Regions from separate parts of the Sphingobacterium sp. UBA2610 genome, predicted to be linked through region 1. Evidence: riboswitches for the same ligand, from Rfam matches in the RefSeq annotation. Region 1 holds a riboswitch; the other holds the start of a gene.
The links. Region 1 has a riboswitch for thiamine pyrophosphate ahead of thiM (hydroxyethylthiazole kinase). Riboswitches for the same ligand answer to the same signal wherever they lie in the genome.

Region 1 (7,803 bases):
TGTAACCAATGAGTCCGATAAATCAACTGATTTTATCATGCGTTTACACGAAAAAAATGCTGCTGCGATTTTCAAGCAAGTACCTTTTAGCACAACAAAGTTACTGGTCACAAAAACCGATGCAAAAAAACTTACATTTAGCATTAAAAATCAACAATGGACCATCAATCTATTGTCATTGAAACAACGTCATGCCATGATCTTGTTTGATGGCTTAGGCAAACCCAAGATCATATACGATAGTAATACCTATCTGACAGCAGCCAAATCCATATTAAGCAACAACACACAAGTTGCGTCGAAGAATCCTTCGTCACAATATAATGCCCAACATTTCTTTGACTCCATTGCACAAGTGCAATTTATTCCATCCAGGCAATATGCAGCGGCTATTATCGCCAATACAGCTCTCCCTCTTTACTACAGTCAGCGTAAAAATCAATGTGACGGCACGTACGTCATGCAGCAGTTTTCCGATGAAAATGAGGTGGAAACTGGAGCAATTGTGACGACTGTATATGAAGAAGGCAAAGAGCTCACATCCAACAATCTTTCCGGCGGAAATAATTATTTCAGCAAAAGATGCTATAATCAGTTCGGACTTATCGACTCCATACAGTACCTTCAAAACAGCAAATGGAGCAACAGCACCATTTACCGTTATCTCCCAAACGCCATTGTTTCCTACGATCCAACATTACAAACAGCGACAATAGACCACTTGAACAGCAAACTCCAGGTTGTAAAAAGTGAATCCATTCATTTTTTATACCAACGGATAGATTGGACCATTTACAGTTATGACAAACAGAATCGCATGAGTGAAGAGCTGTCGGGCAGAAATGATCGAAGGGAAAGTCGGGTCCGTTATGCGTATAGCGATCCGAAAACAAGTGATTATATACTACGCCAAACCTTCGATCAAAATGACCAACTCACAGCGGAAATCAAGCGATCCTACCGGGCCAACGAAACAGTTGATGAATTCTACTTCAAGGGGGTATTGCAACAAAAATCAATTGTAAAAGATTTGGGAAACTGTACGTATGAAAACCTGAACTATAACGGGCATGGGAAGATCACGGGCAAATACGTACAAACAAGAAAACAGCTATAGACATAGAGCGAAAAGCCAGTATACACCCGATGGAACAAAAGTTCTACCCCCTATACAGTAAAAACACAGGACAAATTAAAAAAAGCGGCAAAAGATACATTTCTGCATTAATTTTGATAGCGATAAATAAACATCGTATTGAAAAAAAGAAAACTGATCAGTCAACAGCACCCCTTGCTCTATTTTTTTGCAGTATGGGTAAGAAGAATGCAGCGAAAAGCCGTCTGGCTATTTGACGACAAAAAATACAGCAAAGTTAAATCAGCTGAAAAACTTCCCTTTCGTATTAAAAAGCATCAGTCTGTATTATTAAAAAAGCTGGGCGAAAATAATATGCAATTGCAGATCAACAAAGTGACCAACCTGAAAATTGCAGCAGCACAGATCAATAGCATTCTGATCAGACCGAAGGAAACCTTTTCATTTTGTAAACTCGTGGGGCTCCCCACCGTAAAGAAAGGGTATCTGCCCGGCATGGAGTTATCCTTCGGTGAAGCAAGGGCGGGTATTGGCGGTGGAATCTGTCAAATATCCAATCTCATCCATTGGCTTGTTATCCATAGTCCACTCACCGTCAGCGAACGTTATCATCACTCCTTTGATCCTTTTCCTGACGATGGTCGTGTTTTGCCATTCGGCAGTGGGGCTACCGTATTTTATAACTACCGTGATTATCAATTCACCAACAACACGCCTTACACCTTCCAGATCAACCTCTGGTTTACAGAGAAATGTTTAGAGGGCGAATTGAGGATCGATCAGGAGCTGGATTTTGCATACCATGTCGTTGAAAAAGAACATCAATTTCTTAAAATAGACAATCAGTTCTTTCGTAAAAATGAGATTTGGCGCGAGAAGTTTTTAAAATTTCAGGGTGGAAAGATTTTAGAAACAGAACTTTTGACCAAAAATTTTGCCCGGGTTACTTATACCCCTGTTGAATATATTGAAATTAGTGCCGATCAAAATCCGGCCGATTAATTTAACAAGCTAAGTGATCGAAAAATGATGGATATGAAAAGTCCTCTTTTTTGTTTAAATTTGGTCTGGCTTTGGGGGTATTCTGTATAGAATTGAGATAGTCCCTTTGAACCTGATTCGGTTTATACCGGCGTAGGGAAAAGCAAAAATCCACTGTACAGCATACTCCTTTACTGCGCAGTCTATCGCTCTTCTTCCCTCCAAGGCTACACCGTACATCTTAGCATATGTAAAAAGAATGGAAGATTCAATTATCAATTTATTAGCGCAGCTGAGGGTCGAAAAACCCCTTGTACACAACATCACAAACCTAGTCGTGATGAACAATACGGCCAACGCACTGTTAGCCCTAGGAGCGTCCCCCGTAATGGTACACAGTCCTTTAGAAGTACGCGAAGTTGTCGATATTGCGCAAGCTCTTGTTATTAATATCGGCACCTTGAGTGAAGATACAGCCGAAGCTATGCTGGTTGCTACCGAACATGCCAATACCATTGGACGGCCATGGGTACTTGATCCTGTTGGTGCTGGGATATCAGCATTCCGCAATGATTTATTAGCCAATCTACTGGATCTCAAACCAACGGTTATTCGTGGAAATGCATCAGAAATCATGACGCTGTACAATTTCAACCAACCGAACACAAAAGGAGTCGACAGCACGACAGCGAGTAAAGATGCGCTCCGATTTGGCCAATTATTGCAAGAGCAAACCGGTTCCATTATCTGTATTTCTGGAGAAGTAGACTATATCCTTTCACAGCAATACCGGGTTGAAGTTTTTAATGGCAACCCTTTAATGACACAGGTAACTGGACTTGGCTGTAGTGCTACTGCACTTATTGGTGCATTTCTAGGTGTTACAGACCAATATGTTGAAGCAGCTGTTGCCGGCGTTTCCATTTTGAGCTTGGCGGGAGAACTCGCAGCCCAAACAGCAGCTGGCCCGGGTACCCTGCAATTGAATCTCTATGATGAACTCTATAAGCTCAATGCAGAACGTCTAAAATCAAAGCTCAAGATCAAATGTTATGCGCATTAATCCGCTTTTTCCCTACCCTTTATATTTGGTAATTTCTGAGCGGGACTGTTATCCTCAACATTGGCTCAATGTCGCCGAAGAAGCCATCATTGGTGGAGTCGATCTTATTCAATTACGCGAAAAAGCTGACGATCCCGCTACATTTTTGGATAAAGCCATGCGTTTGAAAAAACTGACCGATCGTTATGGTATTCCGCTCGTGATCAATGATGCCGTAGCAATCGCTGCAAAAATCGAGGCATGGGGAGTACATGTGGGTCAAAATGATTTGCAGCCGCTCCCTATTCGAGAAAAATATGGCGATAAATTAAACATAGGCTGGTCCATAGAAGATATGCAGCAGCTGGAAAGTCCACAAATGTACGCTGTCGACCACCTTGGTGTAAGTCCCATTTTTTCTACGAGAACAAAAATGGATACGATTACTGAATGGGGAATTGCAGGTTTAAAACAACTTCGGAATAAGACGGAAAAACCATTGATCGCTATCGGAAGGATGAACTTACAAACTGCAGAAGAGACCTGGAATGCCGGTGCAGACTCCATTGCAGTCGTTTCGGCCATATGCCAAAGTCAAGATCCCAGAGCTGCCAGTGCACAACTAAAAGAACTATTAAAATGACAAAAGATAAAAAATACCGCGTCCCTACCGTACTCAGCATTGCGGGGTTCGATGGTAGCGGTGGTGCAGGTATACAAGCAGATACCAAAACCATATCTGCATTAGGTTGTTATGCCATGAATGTGTTAACTGCCTTACCCGTTCAGAACACACAAGGTGTAAGACGTATTTATGACATTCCTACAGCAGCCGTCCAGGACCAATTAGATGCTATTTTTGACGACATCTATCCCGATGCAATTAAAATAGGCATGGTACACCATATTGAACTTGTGGAGCTTATTAGCAGCTATTTAAAAGAATATAAAGGGCCTATCGTATTTGATCCAGTCATGGTCTCGACCAGCGGGCACAAGCTCATTCACGATGATACAATTCAGGCCTGCATTGAACTTCTTTTTCCTTTGGCAACGCTGATTACACCAAATTTAGACGAGGTAAGTGTTTTAGTAGACGAAGTTATTGACGATGTCGAGAGGATGAAAAAAGCGGGAAATAGCCTACTGGCGAAAGGTTGTCAATCCGTTTTGATTAAAGGCGGGCATCTCCAAAGTCAAGAATTAACATCCCTATTGTTCCAGCACAAGAATCCACCAATTGAATTCAAATCTCAAAAAATTAACAGCAAAAATACACATGGTTCCGGTTGTTCGCTTTCTTCAGCAATTGCGAGCCATTTGGCACAAGGCGTTGGTCTCGATAGCGCGGTTGAATTCGCATTGGCCTATATACACGCAGCAATAGCTGGTAGCAAAGACCTCATCATTGGCAAAGGAAATGGGCCATTAAATCACTTCCACAATCCGATTAAACTTATTCAATATGAACTGGACTGATCATGCCTGGGATTCAATAACATCAATTTATTCAGATATACTCACTATGCCGTTTATTGTTCAGCTTAGTGATGGTAGTCTTCCCCTGGATAAATTTCAATTTTACATGCAGCAGGATGCTTTCTATTTAGAAGAATTTGGCCGTGTGCTCGCCTTTATAGGTGCAAAAAGTACGGATAACCAACAAGCATTGGACTATTTCGAATTTGGTCGCAATGCGCTACTTGTTGAACGGGCATTACACGAAAATTACTTTCGGGAATTTGGTTTAAGTCCTGCCGACAAGAGCAACAAAATCGAACCAACCTGCCATCATTATGTTCATTTTCTTAAAAGCGTAGCCGCTTTCGAGAGCATTGAGGTTGCTATGGCGGCAACACTCCCCTGTTTTTGGATTTATAAGGAGGTCGGAGATCACATTGTATCGACAGCAAATACACAGGGAAATCCCTATTCCAAATGGATAGCAACTTATAGCGGTGAGGATTTTGCACAGGGCGTTATCAAGGCGAAAAACTACGTTGACAAAATTGCAGCAGAAACTACTGCAACAAAACGGGAGAAGATGCGACAAGTATTTATAACAGCTTCCCAATTAGAGTATCAATTCTGGTTAGCAGCCTACAAACGAAGAGTCTGGTAAACAAACTATTGTCCGATACCGAACAGTTGATGTTCAAAAATGAGCATGAACGAAAATAGCACTCAGGAACAAAACTAGTGTTAATCAGTATTTTAAACGGATTTAAAGTTTTGGCATTACTATTATACTATAGGTGGCAGTTAACGATAGAGCGTATGCATAAGCACATAAGAAACGATAAAAAGGGAAATTAAAATGAAACTTTCAGTAAAAATAAATTTAAACTAATAACAGAAAAATAATGAAAAGAATCTTAACCATTGCCTTTATTTCATTTTTATATGTAGCTCAGGCACAAGAACGCGAAACACGTAAGATCACTGCTCCAGATGGCATTTCATCGGCAACTTCATTACGTGTAGATTATATTCACTCTAATCGCAACGAGGTTATTGTTGAAGCAGATAATCCCGAACATTTATCCCTTATCGAAACGACTGTAAAAAACGGTACACTGTATGTACAGTATAAAAGAAACAGTTCAATCAGAAATGCGAGAAACAATCGCGTAACTGTTTACTCAAGCAAGATACCGACACGCTTTTCGGCATCATCCAGCAGTTCGATCTATACCGATGAAACGATTAAGGCAAACAAAATTTCTGTAGACGTATCCTCCTCCGCAAAAATATCGCTTAAAAAAATAATTGCTGATGATATCAACCTTTCAACGAGCTCTTCTAGCAAGTTAACGACAGATGTCAGCAGTAAAAATTTGCAAGTATCGGCAAGCAGTTCGTCTAAGCAGGAAATTGCGGGTAGCGCTTCAAATTTAAATTTGAACACCAATTCATCCGCATCGGTTGACATGAGCCGTTTCTCGACAACAAATGCCCAAGTACAAGCCAATTCGTCTGCAAATGTTACGCTCAGCGTGAAAGAAAACTTACAGGGAAATGTTTCTACATCGGCAAGAATTGCGTTAAAAAATCAACCAAAAAATGTCCAAGTTGACAAATCAACAAGTGGCAAAGTAGTATTGTAATTTTTAGTGTGGTCTTTAAAAAAGACTGTTTATTTATGTTTAATGTTTAGTTAGCTTAAAGGTGATACATACCCCAGTATCACCTTTGCTTTTATTAGCATTTTTGCTCACACTTCTCCTTCTCCTTCTCCTTCTCCTTCTCCTTCTCCTTATAAATTCACACATTTATCACCTCAAAAAACTGTATCAGGAAATTAATGACATCGATAGCAAAACCAGATTTCAGCTAAAAAAATTATTTTAGGTCTCGGTTTCAGGACATTTTTGTATATTAATATTCATATAAATGCCAAACTTTCGACGCAATGGACAATTTTTTAGCGACTTGTATCAAGCAATTTCAATATTATAAATCTTTGGGTGATAAAACATTGCACAGTTAAGCACTGAACAACTCTTTTGGCAACCCAATGATTCGAGCAATAGCATTGCATTAATTGTTAAACATTTAGGTGGAAATATGCTTTCCCGATGGACCGATTTCCTCACCACAGATGGCGAAAAACAAAATAGAAACCGCGACCAGGAGTTTGAGAACAGTTGGGTAGATCGCGATGAGCTTATTACCTATTGGAATGCTGGATGGTCCTGTCTGTTTCAAGCAATTGAATCCCTCGAAGAAGAAGATCTCGCTAAAATCATTTATATCCGTAATCAAGGACATACCGTCATGGAAGCGATCTTGCGGCAGCTAGCACATTATCCCTACCACATCGGTCAGATGCTCTATATTGGGAAAATATGTTTGGATGATAAATGGACCTCCTTATCAATACCCAAAGGTAGTTCAGCGTCCTATAATAGGGAGAAATTCAGCCATGAAAAACAGCAACAACATTTCACGTCGGAGTTTATAAAAGGGAATCAGGACAATTTGTCTTAAATAAGCTTTTTCACTTAGTTAACACAATAATTACTTGATTGGAAAGCATCGGATGCTAACCTAATTTCCGCAAACTTTTAAGTATATTTGTCATACATACAACTATTCCTTTTTTTTTGATTTCATTGGTAAGTAGGTTGTCTTTAAAACTATGAAAAATTCGATTAAGATCATCAACAATTACGAGTACAAAAAGTTATTTTTACCGGATGTTTCTGAGCACAATTTATTCAATGAGAATAAAATTCAAGTCTATCGAATCGAGAATTACCTCCGCAGTATCCTGATGCCTGTCATCCCCTATCGTACGACGTTTAATTTTCTCATTTTTGTAACGAAGGGGTCCCTGACCCAACATCTCGAAAGCGCATCTTATACCTTAACCGAAAATCAAGTCATTAACATCAAACAAGGTAATATTACGGCTACGCTGGCAATCTCTGATGATGTAGAAGGTTTTTTCGTGGTTTATGAAAATGAAATTGTAACTGATATTGAGCTTGGCATAAACGATATTAAATTTTTCAATTCCCATCCTTTTACCACACTTAAACCACATGTAGCACATTGGATCCAGCAAATGTTGATGTTATTGGAAGAGGAACTTTTTACCGATGGCCGCGTAATGGAAGTCTGCATATCCATGATGCAGTGTATCCTATTGAAGGTGATAAAATCGGATATAGAGACTAAG
Region 2 (7,803 bases), on a different contig from region 1:
ATATTGAACGACAGGGCTCCCGAGTCCCCCTGCACCGACGACCAATACCTTGGCATCCATAATCTTCCGTTGTCCGGCAACGCCGATCTCTTCAATAAAAATCTGTCTGCTATAGCGATCAAAAATGTTATTTTTCATGTATTTAACGTACTATACCGGCATAATTGCTCTCCCAGTCTTTCATCACTGGAGAATAGCCCATCTTTCGGATTTGATTTTTTATTGTTTCCATATCTCTTTCATCACTTACTTCAAATTGTTCCAAAGCTTGCGGATCAACAACATAGCCTCCCGGATTGGTCTTTGAAGCGGCACTCATGGTCGTTACGCCAATAGGTATGATATGATCCCTGAAGGTTTCGTTCTCTCGGGTGGAAATGGAGATTTCTAAATTTTCATTCCACAGGCGGTATGCACAGATCAACTGCAGTAGATCGCGGTCTGCCAAATGAAAATTTGGCTCAACAGAACCTGCGGCTGGTCGCAGGCGTGGAAAGGAAATCGAATAGCGTGTTTGCCAATATCGTTTTTGTAAATAGGCGATGTGTGCCGCGGTGAAAAAGCTGTCCACCCGCCAGTCCTCCAGCCCAAGTAATACGCCCAGTCCGATTTTATGGATTCCCGCCCGGCCTATACGGTCAGGCGTATCCAAACGATAGTCAAAATTGGACTTTTTTCCTTTCGGATGATATTGTTTGTAAACTTCGCGATGGTAGGTTTCCTGATAGACCAATATTGCATAGACTCCGGCTGCCTGCAGTAATCGGTACTCGGATTCTTCCAATGGCTGTACTTCAATGGATATCTGTGAAAAATGAGGTTTTAAAAGCCGAATAGCATTTAGGAAATAAGTGATCTCGACAGTTTTGTTGGCTTCTCCGCTGACCAGTAAGATATGATTGATTCCCATGGCTTTAAGTGCCATTGCTTCCAGTAATAGTTCGGTGTTGCTCAGCGTTTTGCGTTTGATTTTATTGTCCATGCTAAAACCGCAATATGTACAGATGTTTTGGCACTCATTGCTCAGGTAAAGCGGGGCATAGAGCTGTATGGTTTTACCGAAACGACGTTGCGTGATTTGTTGGGTTTTTTGTGCCATTTGCTCCAGATATGGTGCTGCAGCCGGTGAGATGAGCGCTCTAAAGTCAGAGAGCGTTAAATGGTCTTTTTCTAACGCATGTTGTACATCCTGATCCGTAGCGTCATAAATCTGTGCATGGACCTCATCCCAGGAGTATTCATCGCGTATCATTTTGAAATCTGTCATAGTGAATTATCAGTCAAATAAAAATGAAGTTAGGGGGCTCGAAGCGATTGCGTGGGAGCCTATCTTTCCCAATCCGGCCTCATAAGCTTTCCGTCCAGCGATAACGGCCTCTCTGAAAGCTTCGGCCATACGTATCGGATTATTAGAGACTGCAATTGCCGTATTGACAAGCACCGCATCAGCTCCGATTTCCATGGCTTTAGCGGCATCGGAAGGCGCTCCGATTCCAGCGTCTACGACCACTGGGACATTACTTTCCTCAATAATAATTTCGAGAAAGTCCAAGGTACGCAGCCCTTTATTGCTTCCAATAGGGGCACCTAAAGGCATAACGACAGCTGTGCCTGCATTTTCTAAACGTTTACAAAGTACCGGGTCTGCGTGAATATAGGGCATGACGACGAAACCCAATTTAGCAAGTGATTCGGTTGCGCGTAAGGTTTCAATAGGATCGGGCAGCAGATAACGTGGGTCGGGATGAATTTCCAATTTCACCCAGTTTGTTTCCAGTGCTTCGCGAGCAAGTTGAGCCGCAAGTACTGCTTCTTCAGCTGTTCGTGCTCCCGAAGTATTGGGAAGCAAATGGATTGCCGCCAGATCGAGCGCGCTGATGAGGCTGTCGTATGAGCCGGTCTGGTCGATTCGTTTGAGGGCGACGGTGACCAATTGGGAAGCCGAAGCCACAATGGCAGCGCTCATTTCCGTGAGATAACCGAATTTGCCCGTACCGAGAAATAATCTGGATTCAAATACGCGATCGGCTATATGTAAGTTGCTCATAGTAAAATTTTATTGATGGATGAAACAATGTTTGGAGTCTTGGTTACGATTCCCGAGAGTGCTACACCGTAGACGCCAATTTCTAATAGATGTTGGATATCTTCAAGTTGGCTTATACCGCCAATTGCGAATATTGGAATAGGGGTTAGGCCTTCTCGGTGGACTTGTTGGATGATGTTTTCATATCCTGCAATCCCCAGTAGGGGACTTAGTTTTTGTTTTGTCGTGGTATAGTTGAATGGCCCGAGCCCGATATAGTCACAATGTTCACTTATTCTTTGCTTTACATTGGCAAAGCTATTGGCTGTACCGCCAATTATTTTTCCTGCACCCAATAGGTGCCGGGCAGCTGCTACACTGCAGTCGTCCAGTCCCAAGTGCACCCCATCAGCGTCTACAGCCGCTGCAAGCGAAGGATGGTCATTGATGATACAGCTGGCACCAAATTCGGAACAAGCCTGCCTGATCTCTTCGGCGAGCGCATAAAGATCTTTTTCCTCGGCTTCCTTCCATCGGATCTGTATCCATTTGGCCCCAGCGTCCAGCGCTTTCAGCATGTTGTTTTTTTGTTCCCTTATAGTTTTACCTTGTGAGATATATTGGAGTCTTTCCATAGTTTTTGTTTGCATGCAATAAAATTTTGAATAGGATCCCGATGTTTCCATAAAGTGCCATATAAGGCAATTCCATCTGCACCTTGCTGCATCGGAATAAGACAGTTGTTTTGGTTTATCCCTCCAAGACCGATGAGACGAACAGCAAAGTTGGCGCGTGACGGTAGTTGACCTAGTCTTGCATTATGCGTTCCATACCCCACTTTTGAGATGCTCGGAAATAATGGACTGAAAAAAGCATAGGCCCAACGTTCATCAAGGCTATTGAATTGATCAATATCATGCACAGATGTTGAACAGATTGTTGTAGGCCCCAGTTGATTTGCAGATCGATGCAGTCTACTTTTATCGTTCAGGTGGATTCGTGCAATCCCAAGCTCAGCCGATAGATGCGCATGTGAGTGTAGAACCAATCTGTCGCGGTATATAGGAGCTATAGTTTCTATATATCGCGACATTTGTAAGTCTGTAAAATGATACTTACGCAAATGTAGAATATCAAGACCTTCTTTAAACAACGCTGCTATAATCGCCTGTTCAGAACGGATTGTTTCTGCTGCTGTCAATGCAATAATCATGAATAGATCTCTTTTCCTTGTGCGATGAATTCCTGCGATTTTTCCAGCATCCCCTGGGCGGCACTATCCCTGATTTCCTGCGTTATTTTCATCGAGCAAAATTTGGGACCGCACATGGAGCAGAAGTGCGCAACTTTAGCCGCATCTGCCGGCAATGTTTCGTCATGATATTCCCGTGCGGTATCTGGATCAAGGGAAAGGTTGAATTGATCTTCCCATCTGAATTCGAATCTGGCTTTACTCAAGGCGTTATCACGATATTGTGCACCAGGGTGTCCTTTGGCTAAATCGGCCGCATGGGCAGCTAGTTTATAGGTGATTACACCATCTTTGACATCTTTTTTATTTGGTAGACCCAGGTGTTCTTTGGGGGTAACATAGCAAAGCATTGCACAGCCATACCAACCGATCATAGCCGCTCCAATGGCGGATGTGATATGGTCATAGCCTGGAGCAATATCTGTTGTTAAGGGACCTAAGGTATAAAATGGCGCTTCGTCACAACAGGCCAATTGCTTGTCCATATTCTCTTTGATCAATTGCATAGGAACATGTCCTGGCCCTTCGATCATCACCTGAACATCATGTTTCCAGGCGATTTTGGTGAGTTCGCCCAGGGTTTCGAGCTCCGCAAATTGAGCTGCATCGTTTGCATCTGCAATAGCTCCGGGGCGAAGACCGTCGCCAAGTGAAAAAGCCACATCATATTGTTTCATAATTTCGCATATTTCCTCAAAATGGGTATAGAGAAAATTTTCTTTGTGATGAAAAAGACACCATTTGGCCATGATAGAGCCGCCTCTGGAGACAATTCCAGTAACTCGGGATGCCGTGAGATGGATATAACGAAGCAATACGCCGGCGTGTATGGTAAAGTACGAAACACCCTGTTCGGCCTGTTCAATCAAGGTATCTTTGAATATTTCCCAGGTAAGATCCTCGGCCACCCCCTTTACTTTTTCGAGCGCCTGATAGATCGGTACTGTACCGATTGGGACTGGCGAGTTACGGATAATCCATTCGCGGGTTTCGTGAATATTTTTGCCAGTGGATAGATCCATGATGGTATCAGCCCCCCAACGACAGGCCCATACCGCTTTCTCAACTTCTTCCTCTATGCTTGAACTTACGGCGCTATTGCCAATATTGGCATTGATTTTAACAAGAAAGTTGCGTCCGATAATCATGGGTTCACTTTCAGGGTGATTAATATTATTGGGTATGATCGCTCTTCCGGCGGCGATTTCTTCACGGACAAATTCTGGTGTAATAGCTTTATCATGTGTTCTCGCACCAAAGTTTTGCCCCCGATGCTGATGATCCATTCCAGGGGTACTAGCTTCCAACTGCTCAATACGTTGGTTTTCTCGGATAGCAACATACTCCATTTCCGGGGTAATGATGCCTTGCTTTGCATAATGTAATTGGGTGACATTCTTGCCGGCGGAGGCTACTTTCGGTTTGTGGCTATAGGCAAATCGGAGTTCGTCCAACGTTGGATCAGAAAGTCGTTTTTGTCCATATTCAGAGCTGATGCCAGCCAACTGTATGACATCCTGACGATCCAAGATCCACTGCTCGCGAAGGCGAGGGAGTCCTTTGTGGATATCGATAAGGATGGTGTCATCTGTATAAGGCCCAGAAGTATCATAGATTGTTACCGGCGGATTAATTTCGATCTGTCCATTCGTTAATTTGGTTGAGCTCAAGGAGATTTGACGCATAGCGACCTGAATAGGAAATAGTTTTCCGGCTACAAAAATTTTCTTTGCATTTGGAAAGGGGGATTGCGTAATTGTTTCAGCTGTCATTTTTTCTGTATTGTGGTGAATTACTCGGTTGATTTTTTTTGAAAGGCTAGCCGCCTTGAGATGCAGTGATTAAGATAATCTGATCATAAGGTTTAAGTGTTGTCGTAGCCCAGTCCTTTTTGGGGATGACTTGGTTGTTGATGGCTACAGCCACGCCCTGGGTTTTGCCAGATAATTCCAAAAGTAACAAGTCTTCTAGTGAAGTAAGTGCGGGATCGAAAAATCGAATTTGATGGTTTATTGTAAGTTCCATTCCTTAATTTTTTTTGGTAAAACTTTAGGAATGGCTACACAAAGGCGCAGCAATGCACCTTGTAGACAGCTCACTTTTCCCTACGCCAGTATGATCCGGATCAGGTTCTAAGGGTAAAATCTCAGCCTGCATGAGCAGACACCCCTAAAGTTGCGACTAATATAAGGTTATTTTTATGAAAGTTGCAAGAATTTATTTTGCTGCCTGAGGTATATCGTGCAGGAAAGTACAGGTCACCATGTGGAAAATATTTGATATATTAGATTTTTAAATCAGCTAAAACAATTTAACAACCACCAAGATAGTATCTTTTCATGCGTAGGATTTTATTTACAATACTGTTGTGTATAACGAACAGCACTTATGCCCAACCTAAAAGCAACTGTATCGCGGTACAGTTGACATGCGAACATCTGGTCAATCCATTGGGTATCGATGCAACCCAGCCGAGACTTAGCTGGCGACTTGAGGACCAACGTAATGGTGCGGTACAACAGGCTTATCAGATCCTTTTAGGGCAAGATTCGCTGGCACTACTGAAGGAGACGAAAAATAGCTGGGATAGTGGCAAACAGCTCAGCTCGTCCATGTTAGTGCCCTATAACGGCGCACAGTTAAAGCCACAGACCACGTATTTCTGGAAGGTTAAAGTATGGGATAAGGATGGTATATCAACAAGTTCTAAAATAGCATCGTTCGAAACTGGAATGATGGGAATGGACCTTTGGAAGGGAAAATGGATAAGCGACAATAAGGATATTCATGCGCGAGAAACGCCTTATTTTAGAACAGAATTTAAGATAAATAAGCCGATAAAGTCTGCACGCGCGTATATTGCCACAGCAGGGCTATATGAACTTTCCATGAATGGTCAACGCGTAGGAGACCATCGCCTGGATCCAATGTATACTCGATTCGACCGGTGTACATTATATGTCGTGACGGACGTAACCCAGCAGCTCCAACAAGGACAGAACGCTATTGGCGTTGTTTTGGGGAATGGCTGGTATAATCACCAACCACTGGCGGTTTGGAACTTTGATAAAGCACCGTGGCGGGCCCGACCAACATTCTGTTTAGAGCTGAAAATCGTTTATACAGATGGTACAGTAGAAACTATTGTCTCAGATGAGCAGTGGAAAACAGCTTCGGGACCAATTACTTATAATAATATTTACACTGGTGAGCATTATGATGCAAGACTGGAAATACCCAACTGGGACAAACCTAAATATGATGATTCAACTTGGCAGGCTGTTCAGTATAGAAATGCGCCATCTGCACATATCGTTTCCCAACAGATGGTACCGATTCGGCTCATGAAGTCCTATAAGCCCAAATCAGCGACAAAGATAGACCAACGTACTTATGTTTTCGATATGGGCCAAAATATGGCTGGGATTACAAAAGTCAAAGTCAAAGGAGCTGCAGGGACTATGCTACGTATCAAGCATGGTGAACGATTGTCGGCAGATGGGCGTCTTGACTTGTCCAATATTGATGTTTATTATCGGGGCGATAAGGAAAAGGAGCCCTTTCAAACGGACATTCTGACCTTAAGCGGTCGTAATGATGAGTTTATGGCAAAGTTCGGTTACAAAGGATTTCGTTACGTCGAAATTAGTAGTAGTGCGGCAATTGCATTGGATAGTTCGGCTGTGACCGCTTATTTTATGCATAGTGATGTGCCCGCCATTGGACAGCTCAAGACGTCATCAGCGTTGGTCAACAAACTATGGGAAGCGACCAACAATGCCTACTTGTCCAATTTGATGGGCTATCCGACAGACTGTCCGCAGCGCGAAAAGAACGGTTGGACAGGGGATGGGCACCTTGCGATTGAAACAGCTTTGTACAATTTTGACGGGATAACAGTTTATGAAAAATGGATGGCGGATCATCGTGATGAGCAACAGGAGAACGGTGTCTTACCCGATATTATTCCAACTGGGGGATGGGGTTATGGTACAGCGAATGGTTTGGATTGGACAAGTACCATTGCCATCATTCCCTGGCAGATCTATCAGTTTTATGGAGACCCACGTGCATTAGAAGAATGCTATCTTAATATCAAACGCTATGTGGATTATGTCGACGGAATCAGCCCATCTGGGTTGACAACTTTTGGGCGTGGAGACTGGGTGCCAGTGAAGTCACAGTCGAATCTGGAGTTGACCTCCTCGGTTTATTTTTATGTGGATGCGACCATCTTGGCTGCTACGGCTAAATTGTTTGGATACACAGCAGATCAACAAAAATATGAACTGCTGAGCAGAAAAATTAAGACGGCCATCAACGCTAAATTTTTAGATGCTTCCAAGGGTATTTATAGCAATGGAACACAGACTGAACTGAGTGTTCCACTCTATTGGGGTGTGGTACCTGACGAAATGAAAGCCCGGGTTGCAGCCAACCTGAATAAGAAAGTGGAAGAGGCCAACTTTCACTTAGATGTAGGAGTATTGGGTGCAAAAGCATTATTGAATGCGTTAAAAGATAA

Region 2: another riboswitch for thiamine pyrophosphate. It lies ahead of thiS (sulfur carrier protein ThiS); the one in region 1 lies ahead of thiM (hydroxyethylthiazole kinase).

What each region holds. Positions count from the first base shown of each region.
Region 1 is NZ_DDKA01000001.1:328,259-336,061, forward strand. Features, by position in the region: gene B4Z47_RS01505 (hypothetical protein) at 1-1,117, shown strand, start outside; gene B4Z47_RS01510 (VanW family protein) at 1,256-2,098, shown strand; TPP riboswitch at 2,162-2,254, shown strand; gene thiM (hydroxyethylthiazole kinase) at 2,337-3,140, shown strand; gene thiE (thiamine phosphate synthase) at 3,130-3,762, shown strand; gene thiD (bifunctional hydroxymethylpyrimidine kinase/phosphomethylpyrimidine kinase) at 3,759-4,598, shown strand; gene tenA (thiaminase II) at 4,585-5,241, shown strand; gene B4Z47_RS01535 (GIN domain-containing protein) at 5,483-6,226, shown strand; gene B4Z47_RS01540 (DUF1572 family protein) at 6,654-7,109, shown strand; gene B4Z47_RS01545 (helix-turn-helix domain-containing protein) at 7,261-7,803, shown strand, end outside.
Region 2 is NZ_DDKA01000004.1:75,461-83,263, reverse strand. Features, by position in the region: gene B4Z47_RS03270 (HesA/MoeB/ThiF family protein) at 1-138, opposite strand, end outside; gene thiH (2-iminoacetate synthase ThiH) at 143-1,267, opposite strand; gene B4Z47_RS03260 (thiazole synthase) at 1,277-2,047, opposite strand; gene thiE (thiamine phosphate synthase) at 2,044-2,661, opposite strand; gene B4Z47_RS03250 (thiamine phosphate synthase) at 2,622-3,239, opposite strand; gene thiC (phosphomethylpyrimidine synthase ThiC) at 3,236-5,050, opposite strand; gene thiS (sulfur carrier protein ThiS) at 5,097-5,303, opposite strand; TPP riboswitch at 5,364-5,459, opposite strand; gene B4Z47_RS03235 (alpha-L-rhamnosidase) at 5,618-7,803, shown strand, end outside.